DNA from 3 places in the Pseudoalteromonas sp. SG45-3 genome. Region 1 is predicted to be linked to each of the others. Evidence: predicted binding sites of a transcription regulator. Region 1 holds the regulator's gene; each other region holds the start of a gene.
What was found. Region 1 encodes MetJ, which represses methionine synthesis genes. Its sites were predicted from a motif close to TAGACGTCTAGACGTCTA; they were not measured.
Positions count from the first base shown of each region.

Region 1 (3,293 bases):
TTCCACCAGAAGTGCCAGCACCTTTGCCTACACGGCCAACATTTTTATTTTGCCCTGGTTTTACAAGTTCAAATACTCGTTCAAAGTCAGCTATTAAATCGTGTATATCTTCAATCCCAACCGAAATACGAATAAGCGTATCGCCCACACCCGCTTCTAAACGTGCCTTTGCCTCCATACCTGCGTGCGTCATAGTTGCAGGGTGACAAATTAAGCTCTCTACGCCACCTAGTGACTCAGCTAAACTAAACGTTTTAAGGCTAGTTAAAAATGCTGCCGCGTCGTTTATATCGCCTTTAATATCAAAACTAACCATGCCACCAAAGCCAAGTTGTTGTGCTTTAGCAAGTTCATGTTGAGGATGCGACTCAAGTCCAGGATAGTAAACTTGGCTTACAAAATTGGAACTTTCAAGGTACTTAGCTATTGCTAGCGCATTTTCTTGGTGCTGCCTTAAGCGCACATTTAAAGTACGTAGACCACGAAGCGTTAAATAACTATCAAAAGGAGCGCCCGTAATACCAATATTATTTGCCCACCAAGCAAGCTCATCACCAAGCTCTTGTGTTGCAGCAATAACAGCGCCGCCCACTACATCTGAGTGCCCGTTAATATATTTAGTAGTTGAATGCACCACAATATCTACACCAAACTTAATAGGGTTTTGTAAGGCAGGAGACAAAAACGTGTTATCTGCGGCAACCAATGCACCGCATTGCTTAGCAACATCGGTAACCGCTTTAATATCGGTTAAACGAAGTACTGGGTTACTTGGAGTCTCTATCCAAATAAGCTTAGGTTTAATTGCTAAAATTTGTTGAAGGCTTTCTTCTTTTGTTAAATCTAATACTTCAAGCTTCAATAGTCCGCGTTTTTGTAACGATGTAAATAAACGATAGCTACCACCATAACAATCATGTGGAATTACTAACGTGTCGTCACTGTTAAGTAGCTGAGTAGCTAAATGCACGGCTGCCATACCAGTGGCCGTAATTATGCCGCGAGCGCCGCCTTCAAGCTTAGCAAGCGTCTCTGCTAAAATATCACGATTAGGGTTACCACTGCGGCCATAATCATACTCACGCTTGGTATCAAAGTCGGCAAACGAATAAGTCGTTGATAAATAAATTGGCGGCACCACTGCACCATGATGTTTATCAGCATCAACGCCGTTACGTACAGCAATGGTCGCTTTGTTTTTTTCGCTCATATTCGTCACCTGATTAATTTGGATGTTTAGACGTCTAAAAGAGTAAGTTATCCGTTTTAATAAGTCAAAGTATTTTAAAGCTCTAGATGGCTAAAGTTAGGAAAGGCGTTTGCTAGTACCACATTTTAGCTCACAAAAGTGAGCTTATTTTTACATCCCAAATAGGCTTATTAAGATAGATCGGTATCTATTATTTGACTATCTTTTTTAAATCGATAGAATTTCACGCATATTTACACGCTTTTTATACCGTGTGAGAAATTAATAATCTGAGGCAACGATACATCTTATGGCTAAATGGAATGGTGAGTATATTCACCCATACGCAGAACACGGGAAAAAATCAGAGCAAGTTAAAAAGATCACCGTTTCGATCCCGCTAAATGTATTAAAAGTTTTAACGGATGAGCGTACGCGTCGTCAAATCAACAACCTTCGCCATGCAACAAATAGTGAATTGCTATGTGAGGCGTTTTTGCATGCATTTACTGGCCAACCTTTACCAAATGACGATGACCTACGTAAAGACAACGCAGAAAAAGTACCAGAAGAAGTTAAAAAGATAATGCAAGAAATGGGTTTAGAAGTGCCTATTTTAAACGAAGAATAAATCGTTACCTTTTTAATCAAAAAACCTCAGCATTGCTGAGGTTTTTTTGTTTAAGCGTTATATATTACGCCATATAGTTTTCAGGCAAGTCAATTTGCGCAACACCCGACTCTACCGCAGCAAGTGCTACAGCTTTAGCTATACGCGGTAGTAAACGCGGATCCATTGGTTTTGGAATAATATACTGCGCACCAAACTCTAGCTTATCTACGCCTGCGGCTTTTAAAACTTCTGCAGGTACAGGCTCTTTGGCAATACTACGAATAGCCTCAACTGCAGCAATTTTCATTTCATCGTTAATCGCGCTTGCACGTACATCAAGTGCACCACGGAAAATAAACGGAAAACATAAAACATTATTTACTTGGTTAGGGTAATCAGAGCGCCCTGTTGCCATAATTAAATCATTGCGTGCGCCGTGTGCAAGTGCAGGATCGATCTCTGGATCTGGGTTTGAACATGCAAACACGACCGGCTTTTCTGCCATTAGTTTTAAATCTTCGGCAGCTAACAAGTTAGGACCCGAAACACCAACAAACACATCAGCATCTGCAATTACATCTTGCAATGTGCGTTTATCGGTATTGTTAGCAAAAAGCTGTTTATATTCATTTAAATCATCGCGACGAGTATGAATAACACCTTTGCGGTCAAGCATATAAATGTGTTCACGCAGTGCACCACACTTAATTAACAGTTCCATACACGCAACTGCAGCAGCGCCTGCACCTAAACATACAATTATTGCATCTTCAATTGATTTACCTTGTACTTCTAGTGCATTTAACATGCCGGCAGCCGTAACAATGGCGGTGCCGTGTTGATCATCATGAAAAACAGGAATGCTACAACGCTCTATTAATGCTTTTTCAATTTCAAAACACTCTGGTGCTTTAATATCTTCAAGGTTAATACCACCGAATGTGTCAGCAATATTGGCAACCGTGTTAATAAAGTCTTCTGTTGTTTTGTGCTTTACTTCAATATCAATAGAATCAAGCCCTGCAAAACGTTTAAACAATAACGCCTTGCCTTCCATTACTGGTTTAGACGCTAAAGGACCTAAATTACCCAAGCCCAAAATTGCAGTACCATTAGTGATAACCGCAACCATGTTACCCTTACCGGTATATTTATATGCATTTGCAGGATCTGCGGCAATTTCACGTACAGGCTCAGCGACACCTGGGCTATAAGCTAGGGCTAAGTCTTGAACTGTTTCAGCTGGTTTTGTTAGCTCAATGCTAATTTTACCAGGTACGGGATGTGAGTGATAATGTAGTGCTTGTTCACGAAAGTCAGACATAACGCGATGGTATCCTGCAATTTAAGTTAAAGTGAGAGGTGGAGTCTTGGGGTACGATACCCTTATTATTTTTAAATTCCAAGCAATATCAGGTCTATCCTGTTATATGCTATATCCTTTAATTTTAAGAGGTTTTTCAGTAACTTTGCAGGATTATATAAACATTT
Region 1 covers NZ_JACJEN010000007.1:158,535-161,827, forward strand. The annotation lists gene metB (cystathionine gamma-synthase) at 1-1,210, opposite strand, end outside; gene metJ (met regulon transcriptional regulator MetJ) at 1,500-1,820, shown strand; gene H5126_RS10735 (malic enzyme-like NAD(P)-binding protein) at 1,885-3,126, opposite strand.

Region 2 (3,293 bases), on a different contig from region 1:
ATAAATCGTTATTACCTTTAATTAATACATGCCAGTCTTTAAAACGCTCTCCGCGATAGTCTTCTTCTTCTAGCTTATGATCTTGGATCATGGTGCCCATTGCGCCATCTAAAATTAAAATGCGTTCTTGTAATGCGGCACTTATTTCGGCTTGCTTATTATTTGTAGGCGCGTTATTCGGCATAGTTGTTAGTCCTCACGTCTTGGCTAACTAAATTAATATCATACGGTGTGGTTTGGTACACGTAGTAATTTAACCAGTTCGAAAAAAGTAAAAAAGCATGGCTTTGCCACGTTTTTGAAGGTTGTTTGGTTGCATCGTCATCCGGAAAGTAATTTTCGGGCTTTGGTGCATTAGGGCTTTTTTTACAATCGCGCTCGTATTCTGCTTTTAGCGAGTCGGCGTCGTACTCTGGGTGGCCGGTTATAAACACTTGGCTACCCGATTTATTTTTAAGTAAGTAAGCCCCTACTCGCTCAGAACCTGCCAGTACAACGAGTTCTTCACAGGCGTTTATTTTATTTATATCAATATGGCCGTAGCGTGAGTGAGGTACCAAAAAGGTATCGTCGAATCCGCGAGTCAGTGCACCGTGATCAAAATAACACTGGTGAGTAAATACGCCACACAGTTTATCGTCTTTTAAATCGCGTTTTAAATTGTAACGGTGATATAACGCTGCATGCGCTGCCCAACAAGAAAATAACGTAGAGGTAACGTGTTGCTCAGCCCAATCAATAATGACCTTTAGCTCATCCCAATACGCTACATCGTCGTATTCTAAATGGGCAAGTGGCGCACCGGTTACTATTAATGCATCGTAATTGTTGTCTTTAACCTCAGAAAAATAACGGTAGAAGGTATCAAGGTGCTCTTCTGAGTTGCTGCTACTGCGGTGAGTGTCGAGGCGCAGTAGTTCTACGTTTACTTGCAAAGGTGAGTTGGCAAGTAAGCGAATAAACTGAACTTCGGTTTCTACTTTATTAGGCATTAAGTTTAAAATAGCCAAACGCATTGGGCGTATTTCTTGCGTTTTTGCACGACTTTTTGGCATTACAAATACGTTTTCTTGACGTAAACGTGCAATTGCCGGCAACTCGTCTTTTACTGTAATTGGCATACTTTACTCCTGCTCATAAAAACCGAGGCTTAATTATGAACTGAAAGTAAAAAATATCAACCTCTAGATGTATAGATGTCCAAATGAAATTTATTCATGATTTTTTTAAGATTTACTAAAAGTTATAGATGAGAGGGAATGCATTTATATTGAAGTACTTTGTTTTAGTGAATTGAAATAGCGCTACTAAAATCAGTAGCGCTATTATAATTAAAAACGATAATTTACAGATAAATTAAGAGCGTAAATATCGCCTTCATTTGTATCAAAATATTGGTATTCAGCACTTACTTGCCAGCGTTGAGTTAGCCTAAAGTCAATGCCGGTTCCGTACGTTACGCCGCCTTCATCGTAGTTTTGCTCAGTTATTAGCGTAGAATTTGTATCTGTACCAGTTATTGATTCTGCAAGGTTTTTTAAGTCGCCTTCATTGTAACTTAATTTATTTCTACCATAGCCACCAAATAAAAACACATCAGCTCGAGATGAAATTGGATAATTAGCTTTTACAAATATACTTGTTTGCAAATCAAGGCTTGAATCGATTTCGCTCTTAATGAATTCTGAACTCAGCGAACCGTCCTGTGGGTTCTGAGTGTAAACAATTCCGTTTAGAGGCGTTGACTCATCATTTAACCCAAAACCTATACGCCCTTCTAATGCAAAGTAACGCGAAAACTGATATCCAAACCTGCCGTAAAGCGTTGTAAACTGTATGCTATCACTCTCGTATACATCAATTTGCGTAGACCCTATCCCTATTCCTTGGTAATAACCATTTACGTGGAGTATGTCTGCTTGGCTCGAAAATGAGTATAAACCTAAAAGTAATGCCCCTAACCTTGTAACTATTTTCATGTTCATTCCTTTAAACCTTTGTAATATTTAATAATGTGATGTTTAACAACAAACTAAGTGTGGCCTGCCTATATAACTTGCTTATACTTTACAGCTTGTAAATATACTGTACCACTTTTGTTAAAAATGAAATGTATTTGAACAATATAAAACAATAGATTACAGAATTTTACACAATAGAAATCCTGTAATAGTAGTGTTTTTAACGAGCAATCAAAACAAAGTACCGCTTAGGTAAGTGTATTGTTCTATACAGCATTCGTTGACTGTTTCACCCGTCAGCCACTACAATACAACATTGAAATTTTTATTATTATTTGAAGGCTTTCCTCCATGGTTTTACCTGATAAATTTATATTCTCGATGAGTCGAGTATCTAAGGTTGTGCCACCTAAGCGCACTATCTTAAAAGATATTTCGTTGCACTTTTTTCCTGGCGCTAAAATTGGTGTGCTTGGTTTAAACGGTTCTGGTAAATCTACGTTACTGCGTATTATGGCCGGTGTTGACCAAGATTTTGAAGGTGATGCACATCCTCAGCCTGGTACTAAAATTGGTTATTTACCGCAAGAACCTGTTTTAGACGAAAGTAAAACAGTACGTGAAACTGTTGAAGAAGCTGTTGGCGAAGTTAAACATGCACTTAAACGTCTTGACGAAGTGTATAACGAATACGCCATGGAAGACGCTGACTTTGACGCACTTGCAAAAGAGCAAGGCGAGCTTGAAGCTGTTATTCAGGCGCACGATGGTCATAACATCGACAACGTTTTAGAACGCGCAGCTGATGCACTTCGCCTGCCAGAGTGGGATGCTAAAATTGAGCACCTTTCAGGTGGTGAGCGTCGCCGTGTTGCTATATGTCGATTATTACTTGAAAAACCAGACATGCTTATTCTTGATGAGCCTACTAACCACTTGGATGCTGAGTCGGTTGCATGGTTAGAGCGCTTCTTGCACGATTACGAAGGCACTGTTGTGGCAGTAACGCATGACCGTTACTTCCTTGATAATGTAGCTGGTTGGATATTGGAGCTTGACCGTGGTGAAGGTATTCCATGGGAAGGTAACTACTCTTCTTGGCTTGAACAAAAAGATGCGCGCTTACAGCAAGAACAAAAATCTGAAAAAGCACGTCAAAAATCAATTGCGCAAGAACTTGAATGGGTTCGTTCAAACCCTAAAGGTCGTCAAGCTAAGTCAAAAGCACGTATGGCTCAGTTTACTGAAATGCAGCAGTCTGATTACCAAAAACGTAACGAAACTAACGAGATGTTTATTCCACCTGGCCCACGTTTAGGTGACCAAGTACTT
Region 2 covers NZ_JACJEN010000001.1:161,830-165,122, reverse strand. The annotation lists gene H5126_RS00740 (homocysteine S-methyltransferase family protein) at 1-184, opposite strand, end outside; gene metA (homoserine O-succinyltransferase) at 174-1,121, opposite strand; gene H5126_RS00730 (porin family protein) at 1,332-1,979, opposite strand; gene ettA (energy-dependent translational throttle protein EttA) at 2,313-3,293, shown strand, end outside.
Region 2: metA (homoserine O-succinyltransferase) is a predicted target of MetJ. The motif match lies at 1,186-1,203, and genes of this name have one in related genera.

Region 3 (3,293 bases), on a different contig from region 1:
GCTGGGTTTGCAGGGTTTGCTTGAAGTTGCTCAATGTACGCTTGAGATTTTTCAGCCCAATCGCCAGGAAGTTCGTTATTAATACGACGCTTGTATTCAGCCGCAAGCTCTGGGTATGCTTTTGCGTATGCTGCAAATTTTTCGTCCCAGCTTGATTCAAGCTGCTGACCTTTTTCTTTGCTATCCCATTGTGCGTAAATATCATCAGGAATTTCGAACGCATCGCCAGTCCAACCTAAGAATTCGCGAGACGCTTTAATTTCATCATCACCTAGTGGTGCACCGTGACAATCGTGGCTACCAGATTTATTAGGTGAGCCGTAACCAATAATTGTTTTACAACAAATTAGTGATGGTTTATCGGTAACACTTTTAGCTTCTGCAATTGCAGCACTTATAGCATCGCTGTCGTGGCCATCAACACCACTAATTACATGCCAACCGTATGCTTTAAAGCGAGCTGGCGTGTCATCCGTAAACCAACCTTCTACTTCACCATCGATTGAAATGCCGTTGTCATCCCAAAATGCAACAAGTTTACCCAGACCTAATGTGCCTGCAAGTGAACCAGCTTCATGAGAAATACCTTCCATAAGGCAGCCATCGCCCATAAATGCATAGGTAAAATGATCAACAATATCGTGACCTTCACGGTTAAACTGGGCAGCTAGCGCCTTTTCAGCAATTGCCATACCTACGGCATTTGTGATCCCTTGACCTAATGGACCCGTAGTAGTTTCGATTCCTGGTGCATAGCCATATTCAGGGTGACCTGGTGTTTTAGAATGCATTTGACGGAAGTTTTTAATTTCGTCCAGTGGTAAGTCGTAACCACTTAGATGCAATAGAGAATAGATAAGCATTGAACCGTGGCCGTTTGAAAGAATAAATCTGTCACGGTCAGCCCACTCTGGATTTGTTGGGTTGTGTTTTAGATAATCGCGCCATAATACTTCTGCGATATCAGCCATGCCCATAGGGGCTCCAGGGTGACCAGATTTGGCCTTTTGTACTGCGTCCATTGACAAGACGCGAATAGCATTTGCAAGTTCTTTGCGAGATGGCATGAATTCTCCTACCTTTATGTGTATTTGCGCGGGTATTTATGTGTTTGTTTATGCACCCAAGTAACTTGGGTTTGTTTATATTGACCATTCTTACTTATTGTGGGGGCTGTGTGCAATTAAAAACCCTATAAAAGTGAGGCATTATGAATATTTTTTAAGACCAAAAAGTTATTAGTAATTTTATTTAGACGTCTAGGCGTAAAAACACTATGCAAGGTGTTTTGTTTTCGATAAAATACGCCCCTTAATTTTTTAGCGCTAATACCGACGTTTGTGAAGCGCAATATTTGTGAGCAGAATTACAATGGCAAAACATTTATTTACTTCTGAATCAGTTTCTGAAGGTCATCCGGATAAAATCGCCGATCAAATCTCTGATGCGGTACTTGATGCTATCCTAGAGCAAGACTCTCATGCCCGTGTTGCGTGCGAAACTTACGTAAAAACAGGTATGGTTATGGTTGGTGGTGAAATCACTACTAGCGCATGGGTTGATATTGAAGAAATTACACGTAAAACAGTACGTGAAATTGGCTACACGCATTCAGACATGGGTTTCGATGCAGATTCATGTGCAATTTTAAACACTATTGGTAAACAGTCTCCTGACATTAACCAAGGTGTTGACCGTACTAGCCCAGAAGAACAAGGTGCTGGCGACCAAGGTCTTATGTTTGGTTACGCATGTAACGAAACAGAAGTACTAATGCCTGCGCCAATTACTTACTCACACCGTTTAGTACAGCGCCAAGCGCAAGTACGTAAAAGCGGCGAGCTTAACTGGTTACGTCCAGATGCAAAATCTCAAGTTACTTTTGCATACGAAAATGGTAAGCCAGTAGGTATTGATGCAGTAGTACTATCTACTCAGCACAGCGAAGACATTTCGCAAAAAGATTTAGTAGAAGCGGTGATGGAGACTATCATCAAGCCGGTACTTCCTGCAGAGCTTATTACAAGCGCGACTAAATTTTTCATTAACCCAACGGGTCGCTTTGTAATTGGCGGACCAATGGGCGATTGTGGTCTAACAGGTCGTAAAATCATCGTTGATACATACGGTGGTATGGCTCGTCACGGTGGTGGTGCTTTCTCTGGTAAAGATCCATCAAAAGTTGACCGCTCAGCTGCATACGCTGCACGTTACGTTGCTAAAAACGTAGTTGCGGCTGGCCTTGCTGATAAATGTGAATTACAAGTTTCTTACGCAATCGGTGTTGCAGAGCCTACATCTATCAGCGTTGAAACGTTTGGTACAAGCAAGTTAGAAGAAAGCCGTTTAATCGAGCTTATTCGTGAACACTTTGACCTGCGCCCTTACGGCTTAATTCAAATGCTTGATTTAGAGCGCCCTATCTACCTTCCTACAGCGGCTTACGGCCACTTTGGTCGTGACGAATTCCCTTGGGAACGTACAGATAAAGCTGATGCACTTCGTGCAGCTGCAGGCCTTTAAGCTAAAAGTGTTGAAGTAAATTAAAAACGGCCCTTAATAGGGCCGTTTTTGTATCTAAAACTTATCAGTTACATTGTTTGTAGTACGTCTACAAAATAACTATAAAATCAACCTCGAATTCTTTTGTACTTTAGGTATATACTCATTTCATTATAAAAGCTTTAGGGATAGTTAAATGGCCGATAACTTTCGCGTTATATTTGCAGGACTTGCCGATAACGTTGACATAAAAACAGCGTGCGCAAACTTAGCTGCAAAATTAAAAACGTCAGATGAAAAAGTAGCTCTTTTTTTTAAAGGTAAGCCGCTGTTTGCGCCAAGCGATAAAGACAAAGCGTTAAAACAGACTAAGTTATTAGCAAGCCTAGGTATTAAAAGTAAGCTGCAAGCTGTTTCAAATGCGATTCAAAATAGCTCCCCCGCAGCTGCAAATAACAACCAACTTGATGAACGTATTTTTGATGCACTTGATTACATCACTAGCAGCTTAATACGCCTTGAAGAAAAGCTAGATGAGCTAGAGCAACGCCTTCCTGAAGCTCAATTAAATACACCAGACGAAAGTGTAGACGAATGGCAAAATGATGACCTAATGCTAGATGAGGATTTAGCGACTCCTAAAAAACGCAGTAACTTACTTTTATATTCATTGATTGCAACTGCCACCATTTTGCTAGTCGTACTGGCTGTTTTTTTGATTTTTCCCGATTTATTCTCTTTTTAAAAATGGCTAATTAGTTTAATGAGCAATAAACGCGCACAAATAAGAG
Region 3 covers NZ_JACJEN010000001.1:48,095-51,387, reverse strand. The annotation lists gene tkt (transketolase) at 1-1,067, opposite strand, end outside; gene metK (methionine adenosyltransferase) at 1,372-2,523, shown strand; gene H5126_RS00245 (hypothetical protein) at 2,699-3,247, shown strand; gene H5126_RS00240 (5-formyltetrahydrofolate cyclo-ligase) at 3,266-3,293, shown strand, end outside.
Region 3: metK (methionine adenosyltransferase) is a predicted target of MetJ. The motif match lies at 1,253-1,270, and genes of this name have one in related genera.